DNA from 2 places in the Exiguobacterium sp. s35 genome. Region 1 is predicted to be linked to the other one. Evidence: riboswitches for the same ligand, from Rfam matches in the RefSeq annotation. Region 1 holds a riboswitch; the other holds the start of a gene.
The links. A riboswitch is a leader RNA that binds a small molecule or an ion and turns the genes downstream of it on or off. The one in region 1 is predicted to bind FMN.

Region 1 (16,260 bases):
TGCCCATCAGCTCCCAAGCAGTACTATAGCATAGCGGATATTCGTCGCGCAACACCTTTTCAATTTTTTGTGGTGCCTCGACCATCTCACCCGTCGCAACCCGCTCAACGGCGTACCTTAAGTGCCGAAGTAAGCGCTTATAATCGAGTGAAGTTCGGTCCAATTTTACGTTCAAACGACTCTCAATCGTCTGGACGATTTGGCCGATGATTTGGTTATGACGATTCACTTCCAGGACATTTTTGAACGTCGTCGCTGAGTGAATATGGAGGGCAATGAATCCAGTCTCCGCATCTGGAAGAAGTACGTTCAAGCGTTCATGGAACATATCGACGATTCGTTCCGCGAGCGCAAACTCGTTTGGATAAAGAGATTCCGTCTCAAGTAAAAACGGATTCGTCACTTCCATCCCTTGCTCGATTCGTTTCATCGTGAAGAACAAATGGTCGGTCAAGCCGATATGAATGTGCTCATCGACTTTTTTACCCGTACTCGTCTCGATGAAGCCGACGATCTCTTGCATGAACGCAATAAAATCCTCATCGACATGTTTGACGAGCTCTTGATACTGCGACTGTTCTTCTTTATCTGTCAGTTGATACACTTTCTCCGGGACGCTGGCCGGGTCGACGAGGTCGCCTGGTTTTTTGCCAAAGCCAATTCCCTTCCCGAGTAGAATGACTTCCGGATCCGTATCATGTTGACAAATGACAACGCTATTATTCAACACTTTTTTGATCGTATACATCGGTAATGTCATTCGCATCGCATCCCTTACTAAAAATCGTTTCGCTATCTAGTATATCGGTTCATGCCCTAAAAAAGTAGGGACAAAACAAAAAAGGCGAACATTTCTGTCGCCATTTAAAACATTGAATAACCGCTCTTCCGTAAGAAACGAATCGTCACGCCAGCCAAGATTGCTCCGAGCAACCCGAAACCGAGCATGAACAAATCGAGAAGTTGCAATCCGACGAGACCTTCATAGATCCCCGTGAGTGCAGTTGACGTCTCGGTCACGTAACTCGAAAGTTTGACATTATCAATCATCATGATGACAAAAATCGGATAAATGAACACGAGTGTCCATGTCTTTTTAAGTAACATATTCAAGATGAAGCCGATACTGAAAAAAATCGTCATATATAAAACGGCCCCAATGACTGCTTGGATAATATGCATGTGATGCCCCCCTTGTCCGCTCTCCATTATACAAAATTTCAACCGACGTGGTCAAAGAACTTCCTATGACAATTTCGAAAGAAAACAGCTCGTTCTGAATCAGAACGAGCCGTACGTTAATCGAAAATTAGAACTTCCCTTTTTTGAGGACGAGTCCGTATTTTTTCAATTCGATGAAGTGTTTGTTGTCGATGACTTTCTTCATGAATGAAGCGTTGCGACCGAAGATTTTTTTACCCATGACGATTCCGATTCCATCGTTATGACCGAGCGAAGCGACTGTTCCTTTGCTCTCGTAAGTGAACTTCGAAGTCGATTTGCCATTGATGAGCGCAGCAATGTTTTTCGCAACGTTGTGCGCTTGTTGTGTTGCGATTTGTGCCGTTGGTGGGTATGGACGGTTCGAAGCAGGATCCATGACTGCCGAGCAGTCACCGATGATGAAGACGTTGTCGTGACCTGGTGCGCGGTTATCTGCTTCCACCATGACACGGTTACGAACCGCTTCAAATCCTGATTTTTCGATGATCGGGCTACCACTTACGCCACCTGTCCAGATGATCGTGTGGGCGTGGATCGTTTCCGTCGTGTCACCTTGAAGTGGACCGAATGTCACAACACCCGGCTCAACACCTTTGATTCCGTTACCGAGTTTCATCTCGACACCGTTACGCTCCAACCATTTCTGTGCGTACGTTGTGAGTTCTGGGTCGAAACCTGGAAGAACCGTTGGCGCTGCTTCAATGTTGACGATGCGAACAGCTTCGCGTGGAACGTCATATTGTTTGCAAAGCTCTGGGATTCGGTTGACGATTTCACCGAGGAATTCGATTCCCGTGAATCCAGCACCACCGACAACAATCGTTACGAACGAGCTGTCAGAAGAACCGTTTGTTTTATATTGAGCGAATGAGTACTCGATGTGCTCTTTAATTTTACGAACACTGTTCAATGAGCTAATTGTCATGGCATTTTCTTTCAAGCCTGGGATACCGAATGTTTCCGGTACACCGCCGAGACCGATGACAACGTAGTCGTATTCGACGACAGAACCATCTTCAAGCGTGACTTGTTTCGCAGCAGTATCGACGCGATCGACGATCCCTTTGACAAGTTTCACACGTGACGGGTTCACAATGTCGTTAATGTAAATGCGTGCTTGGTCTGGGTTCATCGTTCCAGCAGCTGGTTCGTGAAGCCAAGTTGTTTGGTAGTGATAATCATGCTTGTTGATGAGCGTGATGTTCGCGTCACCTGCAGCGAGTGTCTTTTGAAGGTTGACGGCTGTGATGAGTCCGCCAAAGCCCGCGCCAAGAATAACAATGTTAGGTCGTTTCATGTTCATTTCCACCTTGTTTAAAGTTTTGTTTTTTCGAACAACTATGTTGTGTGTTTCTTCACATAGATGTTCACAATAAAGCCTATTCTTGTTCAACATCTGTTCACAATTGCTTCTGTTTCATTGTACGCTCTTTAATTTGAATTCTCAATGGAAAAGCTTATCTTCTTGAATTTTTTTTGAAAGTGTTGCATGTTTGTACTGAATGGATTTAATTCAATAAACTCTCTATAATAAATGTATACGCTTTGAGGAGGAATTCGATGAAGACGACGAAAGATGTAATCATCATCGGTGGAGGTCCGGTTGGATTGTTCACCGCATTTTACGCAGGCATGCGCCAACTCGATACGACGTTGATTGAAAGTTTACCGCAACTCGGCGGTCAATTGTCAACGCTCTATCCTGAAAAATATATTTATGATATCGCTGGCTTCCCGAAAGTGAAAGCACAGGATTTGATTGATCAATTAAAAGCACAGGCTGATCAATTCGAGCAAGACTACCGCCTCGGAGAAACGGTGGAAACGGTGGAACGTCTCGAGGACGGCACGTTCGTTTTAACGACGAATAAAGAAGAGTACCATACGAAAGCGGTCATTATCACTGCCGGAAACGGTGCCTTCTCGGCTCGTCCACTTGGTCTTGACGGTTGCGAAGATTACGCAAACCTTCATTACTTTGTCGATAACATGGAGAAATTCCGTGATCGCCGCGTCATGATTGCCGGTGGTGGTGACTCTGCTGTCGACTGGGCACTCATGCTCGAAGGGATCGCGAAAGAAGTACACATCGTCCACCGCCGTGACCGTTTCCGTGCTCACGAACATACGGTCGAACAAATGAAAGCATCGACGATTAATGTCCTTACGCCATACAACATCGAGTCACTCTCAGGTGAGACACATATCGAATCTGTTGAATTGACAGATAAGGACGGCGAGTCGAAAATCGTTGAGATTGATGATTTGATTTGTAACTACGGATTCGTGTCATCTCTTGGTCCAATCAAGAACTGGGGAATGGAATTTGAGAAGAACACAATCCGTGTCGACTCACGTATGGAAACGACAGTTGCAGGGATCTTCGCTTGTGGTGATATCGCCACATACGAAGGAAAAGTGAAGCTGATCGCGACAGGTTTTGGTGAAGCACCAATTGCCATCAATCAAGTGAAGCAACTTGTGGACCCGACTGCACGTCATCCGCAACATTCGACATCTGTATTTGCCGGGAAATAATGATCAATCCTCTGTGGACCGTGTCCACAGAGGATTTTTTCATTTCCGCATCGTCTGAATGATGACCCGGTCAATCCAGTCATCGAGTTGCGTGAACACGAAGCCCGCCTTTTTCGCTTCAGCGATCGACATGTAATAGTCGACATCCGAATCATATGGGGACGACTCCCCATCTTTTATGATATGGACAGGTTTTCCGACATGTTGCCCGATTCGCTCCATTAAAGCACCCATGGAGATGAGACCATCACTCGCTGCGTTGAAAGGTCCAGTCACGTTCGCACGTCCCACCCATTCTAAAAATGCTGCTGCTTCCGCGCTCGAGATGAAGCCCATCTTCGCTTCTGGATGATGCAACACAATCGGTTCCTCGTTGCGAATGGCGTCCACATAAAATTTGAGTCGATCTGTATAATCATCTGGTCCGAGGACAATTGGTAAGCGTACGGTCGCAACTGGGAATGAAGCCCGGTGGAAGAAGAACGACTCTGCCTCTCGCTTTCCTTGTCCGTAGTCATGCTCGGCTTCTAGATGATATTCATAATGGAGCGGATTAAAGTCACTCTCCTTTAAATCAGGTCCCGGCGCGTATACCGACATTGTAGACGTCAGGACATACTTTCCGACCTTATCCATGAACGCATCCGAAGCGATTTTTGCCTGATACGGGGTAAAACAAATATTGTCGTAGACAAGGTCGAACCGTTCGCGTGCCAAGTCTTTCATCGTCGCGACCGATTGCCGGTCTCCTTTAATGGACCGTATTCCTTCGGCTTCTGGAACTTGCAATTGCCCCCTCGTCACAATTGTCACATCATCCCCCGCCTCCGCGAGTCGCAAGGCAAGTCGTTTCCCGAAATAGCGCGATCCTCCAAAAATCAATACTTTCCTCATCACCCTAGCCCCCTTCAATACGATTCTCTTCCCTACATTCCCTTTCCCCGACGTTCCGTAACTGGTCGAATCGCACAAAAAAAAGACTATGGCGCTCCATAGTCTAAAATAATTAACATTCTCCTGGTGTACCGGCGTTCGTTGCCGTACGGAAACTTGAACCGCAGCCACACGTGGCGATGGCATTCGGGTTTTTAATCGTGAATCCTCCACCGAGCATCGATTGCTTGTAGTCAATCTCGAGCCCATCGACGACCCCGTGATCGACTTCCGCAACGATGACACGGACGCCGTGATGGTCGAATTGAATATCTTTATCCGTCTTTTCCTCATCAAAGCCCATTCCATATGAAAGTCCTGTACATCCGCCACCTTGGACCTTCACTCGCAAATATTGTGCATCCGGGCGTTCGGTCTGTTTCATCATCTCTTGTACTTGAAGTGCTGCTGATTCTGTCAAATGAATCATCTGAACTCCTCCTCATTTTATCTTCAATTCAAGTCAATTGACTTGTAGTTTTGTGCATTATCTTGTATAACTAAACTGTAACAAAAAAAATTAAATCGTTCCATCTTCGGGGCAGGGTGAAATTCCCGACCGGCGGTATTGAAGAATTTATTCTTCTCAGCCCGTGAGCGAGCAAGGCGTTGCTTGCTGATTTCGTGAGATTCGAAAGCCGACAGTACAGTCTGGATGGGAGAAGATGGCGGCATCCGACCGATATCCGGATGTTTTCTTTGACGTGGACATTTCCACCTCGGAAAACATCTATTTCGTATGCGCGTAAACTCTCCCGATTGTCTTCATTGCAATCGGGTTTTTATATGCGACGGATGCCATTCATCGAGGAGCGACCTAAAGGAGAGATTCTGATGAAAACTACGCGCAACAAACGATTGACAACTATGGTGACTTTGGCGATGCTCGGGACGATTTCGTTCGTACTCATGCTATTCAACTTCCCGCTCCCATTTTTACCGCCATTCCTCAAAGTGGATTTCAGTGACATTCCTGCACTCATTGCTGGGATCGTCTTTTCTCCACTCGCAGGTGTCGTGGTCGTCGGATTGAAAAACGTCTTGTACTATGTCTTTAACGGTGGCGGTGTCCCGGTCGGAGAAGTCGCAAACTTCTTCGCAGGTGTCGCATTCATGTACCCGGTCGCATGGTTCTACCACAAACGGAAGACGAACAAAGCACTCGCTTCTGGACTACTCGCCGGTACAATCACGATGGCACTCAGCCTCGCCATTTTAAACTATCTCGTCATCTTGCCAGCCTATGCCTTCTTCTTCGGAATGGCAGACATGGCCGACCCGGCCGTGAAGACGGACCTCGTCCTTTACGGGATCTTACCGTTCAACTTGATTAAAGCGATCTTGATCAGCGCACTCTTCGTTCCACTCTTCTTGAAATTGAAGCCGTGGATCGAACGTCAGCGCGTACAACTTCAAGCATAATCGATATACGAGCATCTAGGCGTTGCCTAGGTGCTTTTTTCAATCCGATGGATCAGGAGGAGTTTGATTGATGAAACATGAAGAGGATTTGATTGATTTCTTACAACAAGATGCAGAACTTATGAACCTTCTTCGCACCGTTTCTACCCTTCATCTGCCCGACTGGTGGATTTGCGCGGGCTATATTCGCGCAAAAATATGGGACCATCTTCATGGATACGATGCACCGACCCAAACGGACGACGTCGATGTGATTTATTTCGATCTTACTCAGTCAGAAGAATCCATCGAAAAAGAATTAGAACAGGTGTTGAATCAACTCGACCCGAACGTACCTTGGTCTGTAAAAAACCAAGCGAGGATGCATCATGTGAACCATTTGCCACCATATACATCATCAATTGATGCCCTAGCGCACTTCCCCGAGACGGTGACCGCAATCGGGGTACGTCTCAATGTAGACGGTGAGCTCATTCTCTCAGCACCCTATGGCGTTCAAGACCTTCTCACACTACAAGCTAGACCTACACCGTATTTTGAAACAAGCACCTCAAAACATCCAATCTACTTGAAACGAATGGCTCAAAAAAATTGGCCAGCTCAATGGCCGAACGTCAAATTGTATACATCATCCCTACACTAAAAAAACGCGACCACCGAAGTGATCGCGTTTTCTTATACTAATTAGAGAAGAAGTCCAGCCAATGTAGCTGACATCAAGTTTGCAAGCGTACCTGCGAGAATTGCGAGGACACCCATACGTGCGATGTCACCACGACGGTTTGGTGCCATACCACCAAGACCACCGAGAAGGATCGCGAGTGATGAAATGTTTGCGAAACCACAAAGTGCGAATGCGATCATTGCTTCTGTACGAGCTGACAAATCACCAGTACCGATGATTGGTGCAAACTCAGAGAATGCAACGAATTCGTTCAAGACTAATTTTTGACCGAGGAAGCTACCAAATTGTACTGCATCTGCCCACGGTACACCGATGACGAATGCAAGTGGCGCGAACACGTAACCAAGGATTAATTCGAGTGACAAGCTATCAAATCCGAAGAGTCCGCCGACTGAACCGAGGATCAAGTTGACGAGCGCAATCAACGAAACGAACGCGAGAAGCATTGCACCGACGTTCAAAGCAAGGAAGAGACCGTCAGAAGCACCACGTGCCGCTGCATCGACGAAGTTCGCCGCTCTGTCTTCTTCTTCCTCTACAATCTCGATGTCATCATCGTATTCTTCTGTTTCTGGAACGATGATTTTCGCGAACAAGAGACCAGCTGGCGCTGCCATGAAGCTCGCTGCGAGCAAGTACTCGAGCGGTACACCGAGTGCTGCGTATCCAGCAAGTACAGAACCGGCAACTGATGCGAGACCACCGACCATAACTGCGAAGAGCTCAGACTGTGTCATCGTAGGAAGGTAAGGCTTGATGACAAGCGGTGCTTCCGTTTGACCGACGAAAATGTTTGCTGTTGCTGAAAGTGACTCTTTACGTGACGTTCCTAACGCTTTCGCGAGTGCCGTACCAAGGATACGGATGACCCACTGCATGACGCCAAGGTAGTAGAGTAACGCGATTAATGATGACATGAAAACGATAATCGGAAGGACTTGGAATGCGAAGACGAAGTTATCGCCGCCGACCGCTGTTCCGAATACGAACGCGATCCCGTCACCCGCCGTGTTCAAGATTGCTTGAACCCCGCTCGAGATCCATTCAAGTGCTGCACGTCCCCAAGATGTGTACAGAACAAGAAAAGCAAACGCGAATTGAACAGCGAACGCTGCCAAGACCGTGCGCCATTTGATGGCTTTACGGTTGGTAGAGAAGATGTAAGCGATTGCAATTAGTGCCAAAATACCAACCACACTCATGATTTTCATTGATGTTGTGCTCCTTTCATATTAAACAAAGCTATTATATGTGTCATACCCGAAAAGAGATGTGCCCTACCGTTTGAAACGCTTTCTTTTTCTCGTTGTTAAACGTCAGACAACCTACATTCGAACCTCTTAGAATATAACATCCCTCTTTTTAAAATGCAACGGGTGAAATAAAAAAGTTTGAGGTCATCCCTCAAACTTTTCACCATGCCATCTCTTCAATTTTTTCATACACCTTCGTCACCAACTCATCCGGTGTTTCACCGGTCACAACTTCCCCGTCGACGAGGCAAAAGAGGTCGAGGGAACAGACGCCACAGTAGCCTGTACAGCCGTATTCGACTACATCGAGATCAGGGTCAGACTCTAATTTCGCTCGGGCCACTTGTGAGCCCATCGCTAAATTCGAGGCGCAAAATTCGATGATCGGATTCATCATATATGTCACCGTCTTTCTTTACGTGAATTATCGGAAAATGGTTCTTCTACGGCAGATTATAACATGATACAGTTGAAGAGTAACAAAGGGGGATTATTATGCGCAAATTAGTCGTCTTAGGGGGCGGTTACGGGGGTATGCGTGTCATCGAAAGAGTTCTTGGACATCAGTTGAAGGACGTATCGGTCACGCTCGTCGATCGCTTACCTTATCATGGATTAAAAACAGAGTATTATGCGCTCGCTGCAGGAACGGTCTCGGACCGCGATATTCGCATCGATTTTCCGGAAGAAATTGACTACATATACGGACAAGTCACGGATATCGATACGGAAGACAAGATGGTTCTTCTCGCGAGTGGAGAAAAAGTACCTTATGATGACCTTGTCATCGGATTAGGCTGTGAAGACAAGTATCACAACGTCCAGGGGGCAGCAGAGTTCACGTACAGTATTCAAACACTTGAAGAATCACGAAAAACACAGCAAGCGATCAACGGGTTACGGCCCGGATCGGTCGTCTCGGTCGTTGGAGCCGGATTATCCGGCGTCGAACTCGCAAGCGAACTACGCGAGAGTCGTCCTGATTTGACAGTTCGCTTGTTTGACCGTGGACCTTCCGTATTATCATTCTTGTCCAATCGTGTCTCCATGTATGTGCAATCTTGGTTCGAAGAGCACGGAGTCGAAGTCATCAACAACGCCAATATTACACGCGTCGATGCCGATGGCTTATGGAACCATGAAGATTTGTTCCTTTCCGACTTGACCGTATGGACAGCCGGAATTCAACCAGTCGCTGTTGTACGCAATCAAGGATGGGAGCTTGATGGAGGCGGACGTGTCAAATTGACGGAGCACCATTTCGTCCCTGGCCTACCAGACGTATTCGTCGTCGGAGACAATGCGAGCTTGCCATACGCACCGTCCGGACAGCTCGCCGAAGCTCAGGCAGAACAAATCGTTCAAGTGCTCCTCTGTAAATGGAAAGGACTTGCCTATCCAGAGTTACCAGACATCAAATTGAAAGGGACGCTCGGCTCCCTCGGGAAGAAAGCAGGCTTCGGGGTGTTCATGGGGAAACAATCACTCACCGGCAAAGTCGCTCGCTTGTTGAAGTCCGGTATTCTTTGGAAACATAAAGTCATCAAGTAAACAATTGCGAATGGACCTGACGGGTCGATTCGCTTTTTTTATGCATCGCATCATCGATTTTCTTTTACCGTTGCGTCCTCTTGAGTCAAAAGTCTTGTATCTGAATCCCCTGTATCCCTATCTAAATATTCAGATTTTTAATGCCATCGACATATTCTATCCATTGGAAATACTTGTTACTCTATGAACACGGCAGCCCGACATCCTGTCATCTTGCCAACTACCCTAAAGGAGGAAACAAGTTGAAGAAAATCTGTAGCACCGTCCTTGCATCATTGCTCGTCTTATCAACCGTCCCCGGAGGCGCAGAAGCCGCCCCGAACAAGGAGAAAGAACGCGTCCTCGTCGTCTTCAAAGAATCGGCAAAGAAAATCCCGCTCTCGATTGAAGGCATGGAAGTTAAACAACAGTATTCGAATATTCCTGCAGCAGCACTCGAAGTTCCGAAAGCTGCCTTGAACGGACTGAAGAATAACCCGCATGTCGCACACGTGGAAGTCGATCAAACGGTACATATCGAGAACCAAAGCCAGGATTGGGGAATCCCTAAACTTCAAGCTCCTTCCGCTTGGCAAAGTGGGTTTACTGGGAAAGGTGTCAAAGTATCCGTCGTCGACACGGGTATCTCCGCTCATCCTGACTTAACGATTGCTGGTGGTGCCTCGTTTAGTACGGTCACGAGTTCTTACGCCGATGATAACGGTCACGGCACGCACGTCGCCGGGATTATCGGAGCCCGCAATAACAGCATCGGTACGGTCGGAATCGCTCATGAGGCAAGCATCTATGCCGTCAAAGCACTTGAGGCGAACGGTAGTGGTAGTCTATCAAGCATCATCGCCGGCATTGACTGGTCGATCACAAATGACATGGACATCATCAACTTGAGTCTTGGGACGACAAGCCCTTCGACGACACTCCAACAAGTCGTGGATCGTGCGAATAACGCAGGCATCCTCGTCGTTGCGGCAGCCGGAAACAACGGACGTACCGATGGGTCGGGCGATCTCGTCAACTATCCAGCGCGTTACAGTTCGGCAATCGCCGTCGCTGCGACGGATATCAACAACAACCGTGCCTCGTTCTCAGCGACAGGTGGCACAGTCGAAGTCGCAGCACCTGGTGTCAGCATCAATTCAACCCTCTCAAATGGCGGCTACGGTCAAATGAGCGGGACATCGATGGCGACGCCTTACGTTGCAGGTAACCTTGCGCTCATGAAGCAAGCCTTCCCAACGTTATCGAGCACGCAACTCCGTACGAAATTATCGCAAGATTCGATTGACCTCGGTACGGCAGGTCGTGACTCTTGGTTCGGAAATGGACTCGTCCAAGCCCCTACTTCTGGTGGTACGACACAACCGGTACAAGCACTCACGACGACAGTATCGACTTCGAAGTCATACTACTACGCGGGTGAAGTCGTCTCGATTTCTTCAACAGTTCGTAATTCGAATGGCCAAGCGGTCGCAAACGCTGATGTCCGTGTGACGGTCACACAACCGAACGGGGCGACGCTCGTCGGTACAGGCAAGACGAATGCTTCAGGTGCCATCACGTTCACACTCTCTACGAACTCTTGGTCACAGCGTGGAACGTATCAAGTGAAGTCTGACGCGACGCTTACAGGTTACACGGCTGGTTCAGCAACGTCATCGTTCCAACTTCTCTAAACAAAAAAAGTCGAGCGCTTCGCTCGACTACACTGATTGACGAATCACGTCGCTTCATACGACCTGGTTCGTCTTTTTGTAGTGTGAACATCTACAATCGTTGCGCCGTATCCATCAACTGTGTCGAAGATGTCGCAATTTGTGTCGTCGCCCGCTTGAGTTCGGCAATCGACTCGACAATCTCATCGATGTCCCCGGCAAGGCTCCCCATCTGTCCGTCGGCATGCTCCGAGTCACCAGAGATCTGGAGGAAGGCATCCGTCACTTGATTGATTCGTCCCATCGTCTGCTTCATCTCTTGCTCGGTTGAAAGCACTCGACTCGATGTCTCTTCCATTTGATTCGTCAGGCGCTTCACCAAATCCTCAACTTCTTCCGCTGCTTGCTTAGACTGACTCGCAAGCGTCCGGACCTCGGAAGCGACGACTTGGAACCCTTTCCCTTGCTCTCCAGCACGTGCTGCTTCGATGGCCGCGTTCAAACTGAGCAAGTTCGTCTGATTGGCAATCTGCTTCACCGAATCCGCAATCGTCATGATCTCGTTCATCAACTTTTCGAGCGCTTTGATTTCTTGGGCAGAATCCGAAAGGTCTCGTGTGATTTCATCGAGGCGGCCTGTCTCGGACAAGATGGCGTCTTTCCCGCTCACCGATGAATGAAGCACCGTCCTTAACTTCGTCTGAGTCAATGAACTCGAATGTTTCATATCATCTGCTCTCTCGTTCATCGACTGGAAACTGGCCATGACCTCTTGGGAGAGTGCCGCCAAATCTTCGCTCGCCTGTTGGATCGTTTGACCAATCTCATCTTTCACAAGTTGCATTTGGTCACGAACGACTTCAGCCTCATCATCAAACATCTCGAGCACGATCTGTTGCTCGAAATTAAAGATTTTCGAAACGGCCATCATCAACTTCATTTTTGATTCGGCGTCGAGCTGCTCATCTTGAATCGATAAGACGAGTGTCTCAAATATTTTTTGGAAGGCAGCCATGTACCACTTTCCTTTTAAGCCGATTAAATAATGACGTTTGGCAATCACGAGGCGTCTGTTAATATACGCTTCATTCAATTTTCCTTCAAACATCTCCATGATGTGGTTCGAGAGGGTCAGTTTCAATTTGTCCGAAGACGAGTGTTGCCGAATCAAGTCTTTCATCTCATCAATCTTTTCGAGCTCCTCATAAAACACATCAACTAAACGGGGTGTCAACTGACGTAGTTCATGTTGATAGGCACGCAAATACGCGAGATCTTCACGTTCGAGGCGAATCAACTGACGTTGTCTTTCTAAATCCTCCGGTAACGCGATCAACAAGTGCTCCATTTGGGACGAAGTGTCTAAATGGATCGGCATGTTTCGTTTTCGGGCAAACATTGAACAGTCCTCCTTCAATGAATGTTTTCGTTAAATTTTCAAAATATTATAAAAATTATGCAGGTTATGTTCAGTTTAGCTCGTTAGTCAAAAGTTGTAAAATCGATTTCGGAAGAATAGGTAAACAAAAAACGAACCTTGCATTCGCATGGTCCGTCTGTCGTCAATACTCATTTATGATTGCTTCGCTTCAATCGCCGCATATACTTTTCTTAACTGAACGACGCCTTCGTCAATCACTTCCCCGTCTAACAAAACGAGCGGATAGAACCATTCGTCCTCTTTAAGTGCTTGGGCGAACTCGTCTTCACTTTGTTCGAAGTCGATATATTCGAACGAAAAGGATTGCTCTGGATACTTTCGTCCGAGTGCACTTTGCAACCATTCATACGTCTCGGTCGAACTCGGTGCACCGACACAACTCGCACATTGAACTTCAGCCCCATATACCGTAATTTTCATCTTCATTCCCCCTCAAAACCATTATACAAAATCCTTCCCTTACTCGATGATGAAACGCTCAGCGTAAATGATTGAGAAACACTCTCAAACTTGCTAGAATAAAGTAGAACGAGAAAGGGGTAGATACCATGGAAATGTTTGATCAAGTCCAAGAAGTGCTCGATAAATTGCGTCCGTTCTTGCTTCGTGACGGCGGAGACGTCGAACTCGTAGATGTCGAAGAAGGCATCGTCAAGCTCCGTTTGATGGGTGCTTGCGGCAGCTGCCCGTCTTCAACAATCACGCTAAAAGCCGGTATTGAGCGTGCGCTCATCGAAGAAGTACCAGGCATCGTCGAAGTAGAACAAGTATTCTAAGCAAAAAGGGAGACATTCGTCATCCCTTTTTTTCATGCTTCCATTCATCTAAGCTCTCGACCATATAGGTTGGGAGTTTTTCTTGTTCTTGGATAAATGCCGGTCCATGTACACCTGAGTTCACATGGAGCGTACGAATGCCACCATTGATTCCAAATAAAATATCTGTGTGATAGTTATCCCCTACCATGACGACATCTTCTTTATTCAACCCAATCATGTCGAGTGCGATGTCGATCATAACCGGTTCCGGCTTTCCGATGAAGAAAGGATCTTTCTCCGTCGTCACGGTCAACACGGACGTGAGTGATCCGTTCCCCGGTAAAAATCCACGTTCGGTCGGAATGGCGATATCCCCATTCGTCGAGATGAATCGAGCCCCTGAACGGATGGCGATTGCGCCTCGCGCCAACTTCTCATACGTGATGTGTCGGTCGAGTCCGATGACCACGTAGTCCGCCTTCGGTTCGTCCGTGACATGAAAACCACGAGACTCTAACGCGAGACGAAGTCCGTCTTCCCCGATCATGTAGACGGTTGCTCCTGGAGACATCTTCTCAATATAAAAAGCCGTCGCCATCGCGCTCGTCAAGACGTTTTCCGCCTTCACGTTTGCGCCCATCGCAATCAATTTATCCGCGATCTGTTGTTGTGTCATCGATGCGTTGTTCGTGACGAACAAATATGGGACGCCCGTCGCTTCTAGTTCGTTGACGAAATCAACCGCTGCCTGAACGGGTTCTGTACCGGCATACATCGTGCCGTCTAAATCAAACAAATATCCTTTAATCGGTTCCATCCAATCACTCGCTTTCTGGTAAGAATGCGGACACTGGTCCAAGCTCGACTTCTAAGTAGTGACGAACTTGTGCGGAGAATGCCGTGAAGTCTTGTTTTGACGTCTTCACCCACTCATCAAATTTTGATGCGTCGGCGTGCACAAACTCACGAACGTAGTAGGCACGTAATCCGACGAGCGCTTTCGTCGCGTTTGCCGTCGTTTCATCAAGTACACGCTCATCCAATAAGATGTCGACAATGTCTTCATAACTGCCCGGATCTCGCATAATGAACCCGTCAATCATCGAGTTCCCAACATCGATGACACCTTCCATAAGAAGGACGGCCATTCGCTGTTTCGCAAGCTCCACCGTGAACGCATCCCCCGTCAATTGATCGGTGTGCGCTAACATCGTCTCCATTTGTTCCAGTGTCTGATTAATCTTCTCTCTATTCACAAAATACATGATGATCCCCCCTGCTGTTAATACTAATCTTTTTTCGGTCAGGAGAAAAGAATCTGTCCTATTTACATCATTTATAAAATTGTGATACACTAATCAACGGATTTAAGCCGTAAAAAGTATAACACATTGAATAGATATAACGTGGAGGGTACAACACTATGGAACGTGAATTAGCATTAGAAATCGTACGGGCAACAGAAGCAGCAGCACTCGCATCATCGAAATGGATTGGACGCGGGCAAAAGAACGAGGCCGATGATGCGGCAACGTCAGCGATGCGAGAAGTTCTCGGAACGGTCAACATGGACGCGACTGTTGTCATCGGAGAAGGTGAACTCGATGAGGCCCCGATGCTCTACATCGGGGAAAAACTCGGAACGACGTTCGGTCCGAAAGTTGACATCGCCGTCGATCCGCTCGAAGGGACATCCATTGTCGCAAAAGGCCTTGGAGATGCGATGGTCGTCATCGCCGTTGCTGATGAAGGTGCCCTCCTCCACGCACCAGATATGTACATGGACAAGCTCGTCGTTGGTCCAAACTTAAAAGGGAAAGTCTCACTCGACGAACCGCTCGAGTCAATCATTGAAAAAGCTGCGAAATATAATAACAAGCGTATCGAGGAAGTAACGGTCATCATGCAAGACCGTGACCGCCACGAACATCTTCGTCAAGCTGTCATGAATGTCGGCGCACGCGTCAAGCTCTTCGAGGATGGCGATGTGTCTGCGGGAATCGCTGCCGCCGTCAAATCGAACCCGATCGATATTTTCATCAGTACAGGCGGAGCTCCTGAAGGAGTCATCACAGCCGCTGCTGTCAAAGCGCTCGGTGGAGACATGCAGGCCCGTCTACATCCGATGAACGAAGAGGAATCAGCTCGCGTCATCTCGATGGGAATTGAAGACCCACTTCAACTCCTTACGCTCGACGACCTCGTCAAGAGCGACGACTGCATCTTCGCCGCGACGGGTGTCACGTCTGGTGAGTTGCTCGATGGCGTCAAGTTCTTGACGGATGATATCGTCGAGACGACGTCACTCGTCATGCGCTCGAAGACACGCACGATTCGTAAAGTCGTGGCTGAACATCACTTGTCACTGAAGCCATACTTACAAAAAACTGAAGTCAACGCCTAAAAAAACGCCTTGCTCAATAAAATGAGCGAGGCGTTTTGTTGATTAGAAGCCTTGTTCCGTTCCGTGCACTGGCTCGTCCGAACTAACTTGGTTATCGCGAATCGAGTCATAGAACGTCGCATACGTTGTCGAGAAGTAAGGACCGATGAAGAAAAATCCAATTCCGAGCGTCAAAATCCCGACGAGGAACCATCCGAAGAACGACAAGAAGAGCATGAATGCTTCCATCTTGTGCCCGTCCATGAGACGACGCGATTCCGTGATCGATTCGAGTGCCGAAAGCTCAGGCTGATCGCGTAAGATATACGGCGTAAGCGAGTACGAGAATCCTTTGATGATTCCAGGTACAATCAATAACAGCGTCCATAATACGATAAAGAGGCTCATCACAAATGAAGT
Region 2 (16,260 bases), 210 kb from region 1:
AATCGAATTTCGAGATAAATGTAAACAAAAAGTTTTAATCAACCAAAAATGTCATATTTTATAAAAAAGTACCCAACTGGAGAAATGGGGTCATCGCCTTCGCTCCAGATGAGTACCCTTCTATAATAAATTTAATTTTCAGACTAATCAATCGAATATTGAAATTACATCAAAAAATTTTTAACAGCTGGTCAACGAAAGTCCAATTCTGCTAAAATAGGCGCATTGAGTGAAAAACAGAAAAGAGGATTACCATTATGACAGTTTGGTTATTTTATACGTTGCTCGGATTGATCCAGGGATTCACGGAGCCGATTCCGATTTCATCAAGTGGACATCTTGTTATCTTCCAAGAATTATTTAACATCGACTTGCCGGGATTGTCATTTGAAGTTTTCGTAAACTTTGCTTCGCTCCTCGCGGTTTTGACGGTCTATCGTAAAGATGTCATCCGTCTCATCGTCAGTTTATGGACGTTCCTATTCAAGAAGGACCGAACGGAAGAAACGATGGTCGATGTGAAGTTTATCGGCTTGCTCCTCGTCGCAACGGTTCCAGCCGGTGTCCTCGGTGTCATTTTCGGCGACTGGATCGGAGAAGTACTCGGTGGCGTCGCGACGGTCGGATATACGCTCATCATCACAGGTCTCGCGCTTTGGTTCATTCGAAATATGCGCGGGAATAAAGGGGACGGCGGTATCACGTTACGTGACGCCATCTTGATTGGGCTCGCCCAAGCGGTAGCACTTATCCCAGGCATCAGTCGCTCTGGGGCGACCATTGTCATGGCGATGTTACTCGGGATCAAGCAGGAATCAGCACTTCGTTTCTCATTCTTCCTGTTCATCCCGATCAGTCTCGGAACGATGATTTTGGACGGTCCGGCTTTGTTTACGAACCCGGAGACGCGTGACTTGTTCGGCCCGCTCATCTTGGCGTTCATCGCCTCATATGCGTTGACTGCGATTTCGTTGAAGTGGTTCCAACACATCATGGCTAAAGGCGAACTGAAGTATTTCTCATATTATTGCTGGATTGTCGGGCTTCTTGTCGTCCTCTTTCTCGCATAATCGAAGCGCTACTCTTACGAGTGGCGCTTTTTGTTTTGCGAAATAAAAACAATTGCGATACAGTAAATCTGTACAAACAAATATTCCTTCGGGGTCGGGTGAAATTCCCAACCGGCGGTGATGGGCCACGCCCTAAGTCCGTGACCCGGGCGCACGTGTGCGAACGGTGGATCTAGTGAGACTCTAGAGCCGACAGTATAGTCTGGATGGGAGAAGGAACAAAAAACAGGTCCGCGTGACCTGTGCTTCGTCGTACGCTTTTCTGTAAAGAAAACGTTTATTTGGCTTGCCCAAAAGCGACGAAAACCCTCCCACCAAGACCCTAAGGACCTTTCCTTAGGGTCTTTTGTTTGTACGGAAAAAAGGAGGGAGAACGATGAAACAGTACATGAAACTGGCCATCCAATTGGCGAAATCGGCCGATGGACAGACTGGGGCGAACCCGCTCGTCGGTGCCGTTCTCGTCAAAGACGGTCGCATCGTCGGGCTAGGCGCCCATCTCAAGGCGGGCGAACCGCATGCCGAGGTTCATGCAATCAAGATGGCAGGTGCGGCAGCGAACGGAGCAACACTTTTCGTCACGCTTGAGCCGTGCTCGCATCACGGGAAAACACCACCGTGCGCCGACTTGATTGTAGAGTCCGGAATCAAACGGGTCGTCATCGCCATGGAGGACCCGAACCCGCTCGTTGCCGGAAAAGGAATCATGCGTCTCCGGTCGGCTGGGGTCGAGGTCGAAGTCGGACTGCTTGAAGATGAAGCAAGGGAATTGAATCCAGCGTTCTTGCGAGCGCTCGAGACGAAACGACCGTACGTCATCTTAAAGACGGCGACGAGCCTCGACGGGAAAGTTGCCTTGGAGTCGGGGGAGAGCCAGTGGGTGACGAGTCCAGAAGCTCGTCGTGACGTTCATGAACTACGCGCGACAGTCGATGCGATTTTGACGGGGATTGGAACGGTGCTCGCCGATGATCCGGCACTGACCGTTCGATTGGACCGAGAGACACGTCAGCCTAAGCGAGTCGTCCTCGACCGTGACCTTCGCTTGCCACTCGCGAGCACGCTTGCTCGAACGGCTGAAGACGTACCGGTCCTCCTGTTCACTTCGTCAGACGATGAAGAGAGACGGGAACGGGCGCGTGCTATGGGCATCGAGCTATTCGATTATACGTCGCTAGGGAACATGCTCGAGACATTGTACGCGAACGGGGTTGGGCGCTTGTTGGTAGAGGCGGGACCGACGCTTGTCACGTCCCTTCTTGACGGAGGGTATGTCGATGAATGGGTCGCCTATCAATCACCGCGCGTATTCGGCGGGAAGAACGGCATCTATCGCTCGCAGCAGGAAGGCTCGATCGATGCGATTGCTCGCTTTGGCATTCATCAGGTCGAGACGATTGGACCTGACCTGAAAGTCGTCCTTCGAAAGGGGGCGCTCTGATGTTTACCGGAATCGTAGAAGAAATTGGTTCGGTCAAAGCGGTGAAGCGAAATGGACCGTCCTTACGGCTCGTCCTATCGGGTGCGAAAGTGCTCGAGGACGTGAAGGTCGGGGACAGCATTGCGGTGAACGGGATTTGTCTGACGGTCACGACGTTTGACGCGTCGACGTTCGCTGTTGATGTGATGCCAGAGACGTTGAAAGCCTCCAGTTTAGATGGGGTCAAGCCGGGCACACGAGTCAATCTGGAGCGGGCGATGCCAGCGGACGGACGATTCGGTGGGCATTTCGTGTCCGGACACGTCGACGGCGTCGGACGCATCGCCAAGAAACGTCCACTCGCGAATGCCGTATATGTCGACATTCAATGCGACCGTTCGCTTCTTTCATACATCGTGCCTAAGGGATCGATTTCTGTGGACGGGACAAGTCTGACCGTATTTGATGTATCAGAACGTGGATTTACCCTGTCCTTGATCCCGCACACGTATAGCGAGACCGTTCTCGGATCGAAGCATGTCGGCGACTCTGTCAATTTGGAATGTGATCTGTTAGCAAAATATATGGAAAAATTAGTCGGGCAGTCGAAGATGACACTCGAGTCTTTGGCGTCACAAGGTTATGGAAAGGCGGGATGGTAATGTTTGATTCGATCGATCGAGCGATTGAGGAGTTAAGACGCGGACGTCCCATCATCGTTGTCGATGACGAGGACCGTGAGAATGAAGGTGACTTTGTCGTGCTCGGTGACAAGATGACACCTGAGACGATGAACTTTTTAATCACGGAAGGAAAAGGACTCGTCTGTGCAGCCGTCGCCGAAGAAGTCGCGGCACGCCTTGACCTTGTGCCAATGGTGACGAACAGTACGGACCCACATGGGACGGCATTTACGGTCAGTGTTGACCATGTCGATTCGACGACAGGCATCTCTGCGAGCGAGCGCTCCCATACCGTTCGCGAATTGGCGAATCCGTCATCACGTCCGTCTGACTTTCAACGCCCGGGACACCTTTTCCCACTCATCGCCAAAAAAGGAGGCGTCTCCGTGCGCCGTGGCCATACGGAAGCGTCCGTCGATTTGGCACGACTTGCAGGCAGTGAACCGGTAGCCGTCATCTGTGAAATCATTCGTGAAGACGGGGAGATGGCTCGCGTACCAGACTTGGTGCAAGTCGCCAAACGTCACGAATTGGCCTTCATCACAATCGAGGCGTTGGTCCGATATATGGAGACAGACCTTGTCACGCGCGAAGCGGACGTGTCACTTCCCTCATCAAAAGGCGCGTTTCGGATGATCGGATACGCGAACCGATTCGACCGACACGAGCACGTCGCACTCGTGACCGAGACGCTGTCGGACGTCCCGCTCGTTCGAATTCATTCGGAATGTTTGACGGGAGACGTCTTCGGGTCGTTCCGATGTGATTGCGGTCCACAACTCGATACTGCTATCGGTCGAATCGAACAGGAGTCGGGCATCGTCCTTTATATGCGCCAAGAAGGACGAGGGATCGGACTCGTGAACAAATTGAAAGCATACGCCTTGCAAGAGGAAGGGTTAGACACGGTCGAGGCGAACGAGGCGCTCGGATTCCATCCCGACATGCGTGACTATCGTATCAGTGCGGCGATGCTCCGCGACCTCGGAGTGACCCGTGTTCGCCTCATGACGAACAACCCAGAAAAAGTCGATGCCTTAGAATCATGTGGCATCACCGTCGTCGAACGTGTCCCGCTTCATGTCGGATCGCACGAAGCGAACGAGTCATATCGAATGACGAAACAACTCAAAATGAACCATATCGGAGGATGAATGAGATGACATATACATTTGAAGGAAACTTAGTTGGAGAAGGCTTAAAGATTGGAATCGTCGTCGGACGATTTAACGACTTGATTACGATGCGTCTACTCGATGGAGCGAAGGATGCGTTGAAGCGTCACGGCGTGAAGGAAGAGGACGTCTCGCTCGCTTTCGTCCCGGGTGCGTTCGAGCTCCCGCTCGTTGCGAAAAAAATGGCGATGAGCAAAAAATACGATGCGGTCATCACACTCGGTGCCGTCATCCGTGGCGCAACACCGCACTTTGATTATGTATGTAACGAAGCGGCCAAAGGAATCGCGCAAGCGAGTTATCAATCGGAGGTCCCGGTCATCTTTGGCGTATTGACGACGGAGACGATCGAGCAGGCGATTGAACGTGCTGGTACGAAAGCAGGGAACAAAGGCTGGGAAGCAGCGACGTCAGCCATTGAGATGGCGAACTTGTTAAAGCAAGTGTGATGAAGAACCGGGCGCATCGTCGCTCGGTTTTTTGAATTGGTATAAGCAGGGTAAAAAGACTGAAAATTGGGTAAAATAAACTCATGGAACGATTGATTTCATTTCAGACAATAAGGGAGGTTTGGCACATGGCAACTTCGCATGAATCATTGACGTTACAGTTACAACAACAAGAGCGACTCCATCACCTGCTTTCGTCACTCCTCAATCGCTTTTTAACAACAGAGATTGCGGATTTCAAAAAGCGGGTTGACCAGTCGCTAGCCGAACTTGGACATTATTTCGCGGTCGACCGCGTCTATGTCTTCGATTACGATTTCACGAACCAGGTTTGTCACAACACGTTCGAGTGGTGCGCCGAAGGCATCACCGCCGAAATGGACAATCTTCAAGACGTGCCAATCGATGTGTTGCCCGAATGGGTCAACACCCATGTTGCGGGTGAGACGATGTATATTCCGCGCGTGGCTGATTTACCAGAAAATAGTGTCGTCCGCGGGATTCTCGAACCGCAATCTATTCAAAGTCTGCTCGCAGTCCCGATGATGCAAGGGAAGACGTGCCAAGGATTTGTCGGGTTTGATTCCGTCGTCTCGGAACGGACGTACACGGAATACGAACAACAGGCACTGCAAGACTTCAGTAATGCACTTCTCGGGGCGGTCGAACGACATCGGATCGAGGCGGGACGCGAAGAAGCACAGCGTATCCTTGCCGAGCGGGAAAAAGAAATGATCGATTATCAAGAAGGACTTGTCCGTACACTGTTACGCCTGTCAGCACTCCGCAACAATGAGACGGGGAACCATATCGAGCGGGTGCAGGATTTGTCGACGCTCTTTGCGACGATTTTATATGATCACCATCATCCGGATGTGTCTCCTCTTTTCATCGAAGGGATTCGACTCGCGGCACCGCTTCATGATATCGGAAAGATCTCTGTCCCGGATGCGATTTTATTGAAGGCGAACAAGCTATCCGACCAGGAATGGGTATTCATGAAAGATCACGTGCGCGTCGGGGGCGAGGTGTTGAAGGATCTACAAACACAGTTTCCTCAAAACTACTTTATCCAGATGGCTTACCAGATTGCCCTCTATCATCATGAACGTTGGGACGGGACGGGATATATTAAAGGCTTGAAAGGGGAAGAGATCCCACTTGCGGCACGAATCGTCACCATCATCGACGTCTATGACGCGTTACGGACGGTTCGCCCGTATAAACCGGCCTTCTCCCATGACGATACGATTGTCGCGATGAAAGACATGAATGGAGCGTTCGATCCGACGCTATTTGACCTGTTTTTGCTCCATCAAGAAGAGATGGCCATCATGTTCGAACAGACTTTTAAAGCACACTAATAAAGGAGACGCTCCCCCGAGGGAACGTCTCCTTGTTGATTAGAACGTTTCAGATGTCGTCTTCGCTTGCATGTGGAGTTGGATGTAATCCGGACCACCTGCTTTTGAATCCGTTCCTGACATGTTGAATCCACCGAATGGCTGGTAACCGACGATTGCGCCAGTGCAACCACGGTTGAAGTAAAGGTTACCGACGTGGAAGTTTTGGCGAGCGAACTCTTGGTTCGCGCGGTCACGCGTAAGCACCGCACCAGTCAAGCCGTACTCTGTGTTGTTCGCGATATCGATCGCTTCTTTGAAATCTTTCGCTTTTGTGAATGCAACGACAGGTCCGAAGATCTCTTCTTGCATCAGACGCGCTTTCGGGTCGACGTCTGCGACAACTGTCGGCTCGATGAAGTAGCCCGTTGAATCATCCGCGTTTCCGCCAGCGACGATGCGTCCTTCTTCTTTAGCGACATCGAAATACGATGTGATTTTCTTGAAGGCCGCTGCGTCGATGACAGGTCCCATGAAGTGTTCATTCTTCTCTGTGTTGCCGACAGAGAGTTCGTTCGTAAGTTCGACGACGCGGTCAAGTACCGTGTCATACACACTGTCCACGATGACGGCACGTGAACAAGCTGAACATTTCTGACCTGAGAAACCGAATGCCGATTTGACGATCGATTGTGCAGCGAGTTCGAGATCCGCTGACTCGTCGACGACGATTGTATCTTTTCCGCCCATCTCTGCGATGACGCGTTTGAGCCAGATTTGACCTTCGTTCAATTTAGAAGCACGCTCGTTGATGCGGAGTCCGACATCACGTGAGCCTGTGAAACTGATGAAGCGTGTCTTCGGATGGTCGACGAGGTAGTCACCGACTTCTGCGCCAGGTCCTGGGATGAAGTTGAGCACGCCTTTTGGAAGACCTGCTTCTTCCATCACTTCGACGAATTTCGCAGCGACGATTGGTGTCGTCGAAGCTGGCTTCAAGAGAATCGTGTTACCGGCAACGATTGCCGCGACAGCTGTACCGGCCATGATTGCGAACGGGAAGTTCCATGGGCTGATGACGATCCCGACCCCGAGTGGGATGTAGTCATAACGGTTATATTCGCCTGGACGGCTCTCGACTTTCTTACCTGGCTTGAGTTCGAGCATTTGACGTGCATAGTATTCCATGAAGTCGATTGCTTCTGCCGTATCCGCATCCGCTTCGTTCCATGGCTTACCAGCTTCTTTGACGAGATAAGCCGAGAACTCGTGCTTACGTTTGCGGACGATGTTCGCCGCTTTGAACAAGACGTCTGCACGGACAGCTGGGTCTACGTGGCGCCATGAGTCGAACGCTGTGAGTGCTTCTTGCATCGCACGTTCTGCGAGCTCTTGGTTCGCTTTCGAGACGCGACCAATCACTTCTTCTTTGTTCGCTGGGTTGTAAGACGTGATTTTTCCTTCCGTCGTAACCTTTTCCCCACCGATTACGAGCGGATAGTCTTTCCCAAGCTCACCGTTCACTTTCTCGATTGCCGCTTGGATCGCATCGGCATTCTCTTTTTGTGTAAAGTCTGTGAATGGTTCATGTTTGTATGGAATCATTCTCGTTCCCCCTTAAAGTGATGTTGAGCGTTAAAGCGCTTACGTCTGTATTGTATCGAAATTATCGTAGAAATCCTAGTGAAACAATTTTCCAGAAACACATGCCATTGGAGCGACGATTCGAGACATGGTAGGATGGGGGGAGAACACGGCTTTAGAAAGGACGAACAACATGAAAAAATGGCTCATTCCGCTTCTCCTCGTCTTCACGCTCGGGGCATGTGGGAACGACGAAGAGGCGGTTGTAGAAGAAACGAAACGCGCATTGCCGGATGCTGTTACAGAAGTGTATGCGGACTATCAAGCGGCGCTCGAATCGGGCGATGCCGAGGCGCTCACGGCCATCGATTATGCGGGTCGCTTGACCGACATCCCGGCGACCGGCGCTGTCACGCGTCAGCTTGCCCCAGGAGATATCTATGAGAGTTGGGTCAACGAGGACGAGGACGTGGCGTTTCTCGTCCATGAAATGGTCGACCAAGACGGCACTCCGCTCCCGAACCGCCTCAGTAAAGTTGCTGTGAAAGATGGGGAGGACTGGTCGCTCGTCATCACGCCGACCGCGTTACCAGAGGACGTGATCGCTGAAGTCGGGGAACTTCTCATCGGAGTACAGGCAAACGAATATGGGGTCAACGCGGAAGCGAACGCCCGTCTTGCGGAAGTTCCGGAAGATGAGGCCGGTCCGATTTACGACCGAGTCAATGCCCAGACCGACTATACAGCTTTAGAAGCAGACAATAATGTCTTTCTTCTGATGGCGGAGACGTTGACGGTCGAAGAGAACCAAGCGATCATGGCCGATTACTTTAAAGCGTACGAGAAGTGGTATACCGACAATGAGGCGACGCTTCGAGAAGCGGCCGCCACCGAAGACCCGATCGAGTATATCGAAACACTCGACCCGTTAAAGACAAAACTAGAGGAAGCGATCGATGGTTTTGACGAACAACTCGTCGACCCGTCGTTCGGGTAAGGAGGAAAACAGATGCTCGCACCAACATTTTCATTACCGAACCAAAACGGAGAGATGGTCTCGTTAAAAGACTATTTAGGAAAGAAAGTCGTCTTGTATTTTTATCCGCGTGACTCGACACCCGGTTGTACGACGGAGGCATGTGATTTCCGCGATGCGATGCCGAAGATGGAAGGCGCGGTCGTCATCGGAATTTCAGCGGACAGCCAAAAGAAGCACCAGAATTTTATCGCCAAGAATGAGTTGCCGTTCGACTTGCTCGTCGATGAAGATCACGAAGTGTCTGAGTTGTACGGTGTCTGGCAATTGAAGAAGAATTACGGGAAAGAGTACTACGGTATCGTCCGTTCAACTTTCCTGATCAACGAGGACGGCTACATTCAAGAAGAGTGGCGTAATGTCAAAGTGAAGGGACACGTCGAGGAAGTCGTGTCTGCAATTCATTCGTAAAACGAGCAACTGGAGGAATCGCCTCGAGCGGTTTCAGACTGTAGACAAACCATAGGTCTACAGTCTTTTTTTGACCAATCCAGGCACGGCTCGCTTTCCTAGGGGCAAGCAGTGAGCCGCATCGCGACTTTCGGTCGTTGCTGGGTCTCACTTTGCTTGCTATTCTCTCAGGAGTCTCGCCTGGCTGTACTTGGTCACTCCTCTCAATCCGACACGAGAGGTCTTTGTACTTTTACATCCGACCCATTTCTTATCGAGATGCAGTCCATCGATTAACGATTCATATTGATTGTGAAATCGGTGCTTCTTAGTGCGGAGGTATATTACAATCATATTTCGAAATAAATTTTAAAAAGCGTATGAGAACAAGGGTTCAGGGAAAATATTACAATTATATAACGGCGTGAAAGCGTTTTCTTTAGGTAGTCCACCTTGACTCGATTGTGAATGTTCTGAAAAATATAGGAGAGCGCTCAAATCAAGAACGTAGGAGGAGAGCAACACGGTGAATCAAATTGAAAGTTGGCTGTCGAGTTTATCAAATCTTGTCTGGGGGCCACATTTATTAATCTTACTCGTCGGGACAGGGATTTTCCTGACCGTCCGTCTCGGCTTTATTCAAGTGACGAGGCTTGGTGTCGGCTTGAAAGAGGCCTTTATTCCAAAGAATGAGAAACCGAAGAAGAAACAACGTGGGGACATCTCGCATTTCCAGGCGTTGATGACGGCTTTAGCGGCCACGGTCGGTACCGGAAATATGGTCGGTGTCGCGACGGCAATCGTCCTCGGGGGACCGGGTGCAGTCGTTTGGATGTGGTTATCTGGTTTTGTCGGAATGGCGACGAAATATGCGGAGGCCATCCTTGCGGTCAAATATCGTGTCGTCGATGAACGAGGCGAAATTGCCGGAGGGCCGATGTATTACTTAGAACACGGGCTAAAGAAAAAGTGGCTAGGCATGTTGTTTGCCTTATTCGCATCAGTCGCAGCCTTTGGGATTGGGAACGGGGTACAAACGAACTCAATCAGTCTCGCCTTGAACAATTCGTTCAACGTCCCAATGGTTGTGACAGGAATCGTCATGATGGCGGTGACGGCGTTTGTCATTTTAGGTGGTGTCAAATCGATCGGGAAAGTCGTCGGGATTTTTGTCCCGTTCATGATTCTTGCATATGTCGGAAGTGGGCTCGTGATTCTTATCATGAACCTCGAATTGGTACCGGGTGCCTTATCGACGATGTTCTCGAGCACATTCAGTGCCGAAGCTATCGGTGGGGGTGCGTTAGGTGCCGCGATTCGCTACGGGGTCGCGCGCGGTGTGTTCTCTAATGAGGCAGGACTTGGATCTGCACCGATCGCGGCAGCGGCCGCGAAGACCGACTTCCCAGGACGACAAGCACTTGTCTCGATGACACAGGTCTTGATCGATACGCTCATCGTCTGTTCGATTACCGGACTCACGATTGTCATGGGTGGTCAATACACGGAAGGACTTGAAGGGATTGCCTTGACGCAAGCGTCATTCGCTTATTTCTTAGGACCAATCGGTGAAATCATCGTGACGGTCTCACTCGTCTTCTTCGCCTATTCCACCGTCCTTGGCTGGTGTTATTACGGGGAACGTTCCGCGTACTATTTACTTGGGGAAAAAGTCATCGTCCCGTATCGTGTCCTCTATATTTTAGTCGCAGGGCTCGGTGCAATGACGACGAACTTAAATTTGATTTGGTCCATCTCGGATGTGTTCAACGGTCTCATGGCGATTCCGAACTTGATTGGACTCTTGTTCCTATCAGGTGTCGTCGTCGCCGAGACAAAACGATTCGAACTCGAACGAAAAAAAGAAGCGGTGCAATCTGCCGCCTAATGAGAAACCCGCCGACACGTGTCGGCGGGTTATTTTCATACCTTGAATTGTCGAATCAATGAATCGAGTTCTTCCATCTTTTGTTGCGACTGTTCGGTCGCGCGGTTCAATTCAGCGAAGCGATCGACCGACAGCGTTACTTTTTCAGCGATTTCCTGTGTACCGAGCGCTCCGTTGTTGACGGTCGTCGCCACGTCTTGAATGACACCGATCATGTTCGATGTCAATTGCTCAAGTTCACCCGCAGCAGCGGCGAACTCGGTCGCGGTCGTCTCGAAGCGACCTGCGTCCTCGCTATATTGTCCGGCTGCCTCCTCGAGTTGGTCGTAGTCTTTCAAGACATTCGTATCGAGGAAGTGAAGCATCTGCCCGGAGCTTTCATTCAAGTGGTCGACCGAATGAAGAACGGTCGTCGAGATCGCTTGGATGCGTTCGACGGTCGCCCGGCTCGTCTCGGCGAGTTTACGAATCTCATCGGCGACAACGGCGAATCCACGACCGGCCTCACCGGCACGTGCTGCTTCGATGGAGGCGTTTAGCGATAACAGGTTCGTTTGGGCGGCGATATCAAGGATGTCATTCGTGAGGGTCGCGATTTCCCGTACAGCTTTCGCGTCTTGCATCGCTTTCTCCAAGTTCGTGCGCGTTGAGTGAAGGACGCTAATCGCGTTCTCTTTCGCCTCTACCGCATGTGATTTAAGGGAGAGGGCGCGTTCATCGATTTGTTTCGCTTCGACTTTGCGCTCATCGGCCATGGTCACGATGTGGTGAATCGTCCGTTCCATATCGGATGCAGACGCATTCATCTCTTGCGCGCTTGCCGCGGTCTGTTGCATCCCGGCGGTCAAGTCTTCCGTCGTTGCGGCGGTCGTCGTCATATACGTGTCGAGTTCTTTCAACTCTTCATACATATGTGTCGATTGTTTCGTCACACCCGTTGTGACGTCGTTTACTTGAAGGATCAACTGACGCAAGTTGGCGATGAACTGATTGAAGTCACGGGCAAGTCCAGCGAACTCGTCGCGGCGCTTCACAGGAATCGACGTCGTCAAATCCCCCTCGCTCGTCGCGAGTTCGTGCATCTTCGTCTTGAACTCTTTGAGCGGCTCAAAGATGGAACGGAAGATGAAGAGCATCATGAGGATGGTCATGACGGCAGCGACCCCGAGAACAACGAGGAGCGTCAGCTGAACCTGTTCAAACATTTCAGCTGCTGCGGCCGTGTCTGTCTGAATCGCTTCCCGGTTCAGGTTGACGAGGAGGCCAAGCGAATTCGAGAGGGTGTCCGCACTAGCGGTAGCCGTGTCACGAATGTACGCTTCCGCAGCTTCTGTACCTTCTTCATTTGAAATACGGATAAGTTCATTCATGACGGTCTGGAAGTTGGCCCAATCGGAACTTGCTTGATCGAAGAGCTGTTGATCCTCTTCCATGATAATCGTCGCTTCATATCCATCCATCCGTTGCTCTAAGATGGCGACGGACGCTTGGATATCTCGCTCGATATTTTGTTTCGTCACCGCGTCATCGACGAGGGCGTGGCGAATGAGATGGCGGCGAATTTCGAGCAATTGTTTATCGACTTGATGAATCTGGTCCATCCCCGGTACCCAGGAAACGGTCATATCTTCTTGAGCCGCTTTTGAGGCGTTCAAGGCATACCAAGAGTAACCGCTTACACCAAGAAGCAACACAAACATGATGCTGAAAGCGGTGATTAGTTTATTTCGGATCGACATATGATTCCTCCTTAACGAATCGTTTCTATCATAAGCATAATCAGAATCCGTCGCCGACCGTATAGCTGATTTCGAAAGCGGGTCAATATTCGGGGTGGATTCCCCTAGTTTCATAAAAATGAGACAATTTAGAACGAGATAGATTTCCTTTTTTGTCTTCTGAAAAAGTGGTATGATAATGAACGATGTATTGAAAACTGTTGGAGGTGGGAATTTTGGCTCGTATTACAGAAGCTGAAGTTCGGCACGTCGCCGGACTTGCCCGACTTGCGATCACGGATGAAGAAGTGACGCACTTCACGGAGCAATTGACAAAAATTCTCGAGTTCGCCGAGCAACTCGATGAGCTGGATACAACGGGCGTCGAACCGACGACCCATGCCCTAGATTTGAAAAACGTACTACGCAAAGACGAGGTTCGTCCATCGCTTCCACGTGAGGAAGTCGAACGGATGGCACCTGACTGGGAGAACGGTCAAGTCCGTGTCCCTGCGGTCTTTGAGTAAGGAGGCCTTTCATGAGTTTATTTGACCACGGTGTAGCGAAATTGCATTCGCTATTAAAAGAAGGCGAAGTCACGGTCACGGACCTCGTCAAAGAGTCATTCGATCGTATCGAAGCGACGGATGACAAAATCGGTGCGTTTTTGACGCTCAATGAAGATGCGTTCGAGCAAGCGAAACGCATGGATGAGCTCGCGAAAACTTCAGACGATCCGCTCTTCGGTATGCCAATCGGCGTAAAAGATAACATCGTCACAAAAGGGATGCGCACGACATGTGCCTCGACGTTCCTCGAGAACTTCGTCCCGGCACACGATGCGACAGTTGTGGAGCGTCTTCACGACGCCGGCGCTGTCACGATCGGGAAGTTGAACATGGACGAGTTTGCGATGGGTTCATCGAACGAGAACTCGGCGTTCAAACCGGTCCGTAACCCATGGGACCCGACACGTGTACCAGGAGGTTCTTCAGGCGGTTCAGCGGCATCGGTCGCAGCTGGGCAAGTCCTCTTTAGCCTCGGTTCGGATACGGGTGGTTCGATCCGTCAACCAGCCGCTTATTGCGGTGTCGTCGGTATGAAACCGACATACGGTCTCGTCTCTCGCTTCGGTCTCGTTGCCTTCGCGTCCTCACTCGACCAAATCGGTCCGCTCACGCGTACCGTTGAAGACAATGCTTACTTATTGAATACGATTGCAGGACATTGCGACATGGATTCGACGTCAGCCGAGGTTGAGGTGCCTGACTATACGGCAGCACTTAACCAAGATTTGACGGGGATGAAGTTCGCCCTTCCAGAAGAGTTCATGGCAGAAGGCGTCGCGCCAGGTGTCCGCGAACAAATCGAAAAAGCGATTGAGACACTCAAGTCTCTCGGTGCGACAATCGAGACGGTATCCATCCCGTCCGTGAAGTACGCACTTTCGGCTTACTACTTGCTCGCATCGTCAGAAGCCTCTTCGAACTTGGCTCGTTTCGACGGCATCCGTTACGGACGCCGCGCCGAAGCGGACACGCTCGACGAAGTGTTCACGTATTCGCGTGAACAAGGTTTCTGTGATGAGGTCAAACGCCGGATCATGCTTGGGACATATGCGCTCAGCTCTGGTTATTACGATGCGTTCTACAAGAAAGCACAACAAGTCCGTACCCTCATGAAGCAGGACTTCGCGAAAGTGTTCGAAGAGTACGATGCCATCGTTGGACCTACGGCACCGACGACAGCGTTCAAACTTGGCGAACAGCTCGACGATCCGCTCACGATGTATGCGAACGATATCATGACGATTCCGGTCAACTTGGTCGGCATCCCGGCAATCTCGGTCCCGGCAGGTCTTTCAGAAGGTCTTCCGGTCGGTCTTCAAATTATCGGGAACTACTTTGATGAATCAACACTTTACCGCGTGGCCCATGCTTTTGAACAAGCAAACGGCGGTTTCAAGATGCCACAGCTCTAAGGAGGACGTACGATGAACTTTGAAACGATCATCGGGATCGAGGTGCACGCCGAGCTGAGCACGAAGTCGAAGATTTGGTGTGGCTGCTCACGCACTTACGGTGCCGAAACGAATACACAGACGTGTCCGATTTGTCTCGGACACCCGGGCGTCTTGCCTAAATTGAACGAAGAAGCGGTCAACCTCGCGATCAAAGCGGCGATGGCACTCAATTGTGAGATCGCGACAGATACAAAATTTGACCGCAAGAACTACTTCTATCCTGACACGCCGAAAGCGTATCAAATCTCGCAGTTCGACAAGCCGATCGGCTCGAACGGTCACGTCGACGTTGAAGTGGACGGAGAGATGAAACGATTCCGCATCGAGCGCGTGCACTTGGAAGAAGATGCTGGGAAGATGAACCATACGGGCGAGAAACATTCGGTCGTCGACTTCAACCGGACCGGTTCACCACTCATCGAGATTGTCAGTGAAGCGGATATGCGTTCGCCGAAAGATGCGGTCGCGTATCTCGAACGCTTGAAAGAGGTCCTCTCATTCGCTGGCGTCTCGGACGTCAAGATGGAAGAAGGATCGCTTCGTTGTGACTGTAACATCTCGGTCCGTCCATACGGGCAAGAGAAGTTCGGGACGAAGACGGAGCTCAAGAACTTGAACTCGTTCTCGAACGTCTTGAAGGCACTCGACTTTGAAGAGACACGTCACCGTAAATTGCTTCTCTCAGGCGGCGTCATGCGTCAAGAGACGCTTCGCTATGATGAGGCAGCGAAAAAGACGATTCTCATGCGTGTCAAAGAAGGGGCAGCGGACTACCGCTACTTCCCAGAACCGGACCTCGTCCGTCTCGAAATCGATGAGGCATGGAAAGAGCGCATTCGCGCGACGATCCCAGAGATGCCGGCAGCACGTCGTGAACGCTACATGAGCCAATACGGTCTCTCGGCATACGATGCGAAAGCCCTCACGTCGACGCGTGAGTTCTCGGACTTCTTTGAAGCGACGACAGCGGCTGGGGCTGAACCGAAGGCAGCAGCGAACTGGCTCATGGGTGAAGTACTCGGTCACTTGAACAAGTCGGATGAAACGGTCGAGACGATGAAGTTGACGCCGGAATCACTCGCAGAACTCATCCGCTTGATCGCGGAAGGCACGATTTCATCGAAGATTGCGAAGCGTGTCTTCACAGCGATGATGGAAGAGGGCGCAGAGCCGAAAGCGTATGTCGAAGCGAACGGTCTCGCCCAAATCTCGGACGAGAACTTGCTCCGCGGCTACATCCTCGAATTGTTCGAGGCACATCCGCAAATGATCGAAGACTTCAAGAACGGGAAAGACCGTGCGAAAGGCTTCATCATCGGGCAAATCATGAAACAGACGAAAGGGATGGCGAACCCGGCACTCCTCGATGGCTTGTTCCACGAAGAGATCGCAAAACGCTAAGCAGGCGGCGAGACACTTGTGTCTCGCTTTTCGCTCGAGTTGAGCACAGGGGAGAGAATCAATATGCAACGGAAACGTGC

Region 2: another riboswitch for FMN. It lies ahead of ribD (bifunctional diaminohydroxyphosphoribosylaminopyrimidine deaminase/5-amino-6-(5-phosphoribosylamino)uracil reductase RibD); the one in region 1 lies ahead of KNO75_RS06480 (ECF transporter S component).

What each region holds. Positions count from the first base shown of each region.
Region 1 covers NZ_JACSKI010000001.1:1,251,953-1,268,212, forward strand. Annotated here, with positions in the region: gene glcT (glucose PTS transporter transcription antiterminator GlcT) at 1-760, opposite strand, end outside; gene KNO75_RS06455 (YuiB family protein) at 865-1,182, opposite strand; gene KNO75_RS06460 (NAD(P)/FAD-dependent oxidoreductase) at 1,310-2,521, opposite strand; gene KNO75_RS06465 (NAD(P)/FAD-dependent oxidoreductase) at 2,785-3,762, shown strand; gene KNO75_RS06470 (NAD-dependent epimerase/dehydratase family protein) at 3,802-4,656, opposite strand; gene KNO75_RS06475 (HesB/IscA family protein) at 4,769-5,125, opposite strand; FMN riboswitch at 5,224-5,366, shown strand; gene KNO75_RS06480 (ECF transporter S component) at 5,530-6,117, shown strand; gene KNO75_RS06485 (nucleotidyltransferase family protein) at 6,188-6,760, shown strand; gene KNO75_RS06490 (NupC/NupG family nucleoside CNT transporter) at 6,802-8,013, opposite strand; gene KNO75_RS06495 (YuzB family protein) at 8,216-8,452, opposite strand; gene KNO75_RS06500 (NAD(P)/FAD-dependent oxidoreductase) at 8,551-9,606, shown strand; gene KNO75_RS06505 (S8 family serine peptidase) at 9,849-11,279, shown strand; gene KNO75_RS06510 (globin-coupled sensor protein) at 11,371-12,657, opposite strand; gene KNO75_RS06515 (YuzD family protein) at 12,832-13,119, opposite strand; gene KNO75_RS06520 (NifU family protein) at 13,248-13,475, shown strand; gene KNO75_RS06525 (TIGR01457 family HAD-type hydrolase) at 13,495-14,274, opposite strand; gene KNO75_RS06530 (DUF86 domain-containing protein) at 14,279-14,722, opposite strand; gene glpX (class II fructose-bisphosphatase) at 14,881-15,861, shown strand; gene KNO75_RS06540 (DUF975 family protein) at 15,904-16,260, opposite strand, start outside.
Region 2 covers NZ_JACSKI010000001.1:1,457,133-1,473,392, reverse strand. Annotated here, with positions in the region: gene KNO75_RS07615 (undecaprenyl-diphosphate phosphatase) at 258-1,070, shown strand; FMN riboswitch at 1,151-1,292, shown strand; gene ribD (bifunctional diaminohydroxyphosphoribosylaminopyrimidine deaminase/5-amino-6-(5-phosphoribosylamino)uracil reductase RibD) at 1,447-2,511, shown strand; gene ribE (riboflavin synthase) at 2,511-3,152, shown strand; gene ribB (3,4-dihydroxy-2-butanone-4-phosphate synthase) at 3,152-4,327, shown strand; gene ribH (6,7-dimethyl-8-ribityllumazine synthase) at 4,333-4,797, shown strand; gene KNO75_RS07590 (HD domain-containing phosphohydrolase) at 4,926-6,161, shown strand; gene pruA (L-glutamate gamma-semialdehyde dehydrogenase) at 6,201-7,745, opposite strand; gene KNO75_RS07580 (hypothetical protein) at 7,918-8,721, shown strand; gene bcp (thioredoxin-dependent thiol peroxidase) at 8,734-9,171, shown strand; gene KNO75_RS07570 (alanine/glycine:cation symporter family protein) at 9,677-11,038, shown strand; gene KNO75_RS07565 (methyl-accepting chemotaxis protein) at 11,074-12,777, opposite strand; gene gatC (Asp-tRNA(Asn)/Glu-tRNA(Gln) amidotransferase subunit GatC) at 12,993-13,283, shown strand; gene gatA (Asp-tRNA(Asn)/Glu-tRNA(Gln) amidotransferase subunit GatA) at 13,295-14,737, shown strand; gene gatB (Asp-tRNA(Asn)/Glu-tRNA(Gln) amidotransferase subunit GatB) at 14,750-16,180, shown strand; gene KNO75_RS07545 (diacylglycerol kinase) at 16,244-16,260, shown strand, end outside.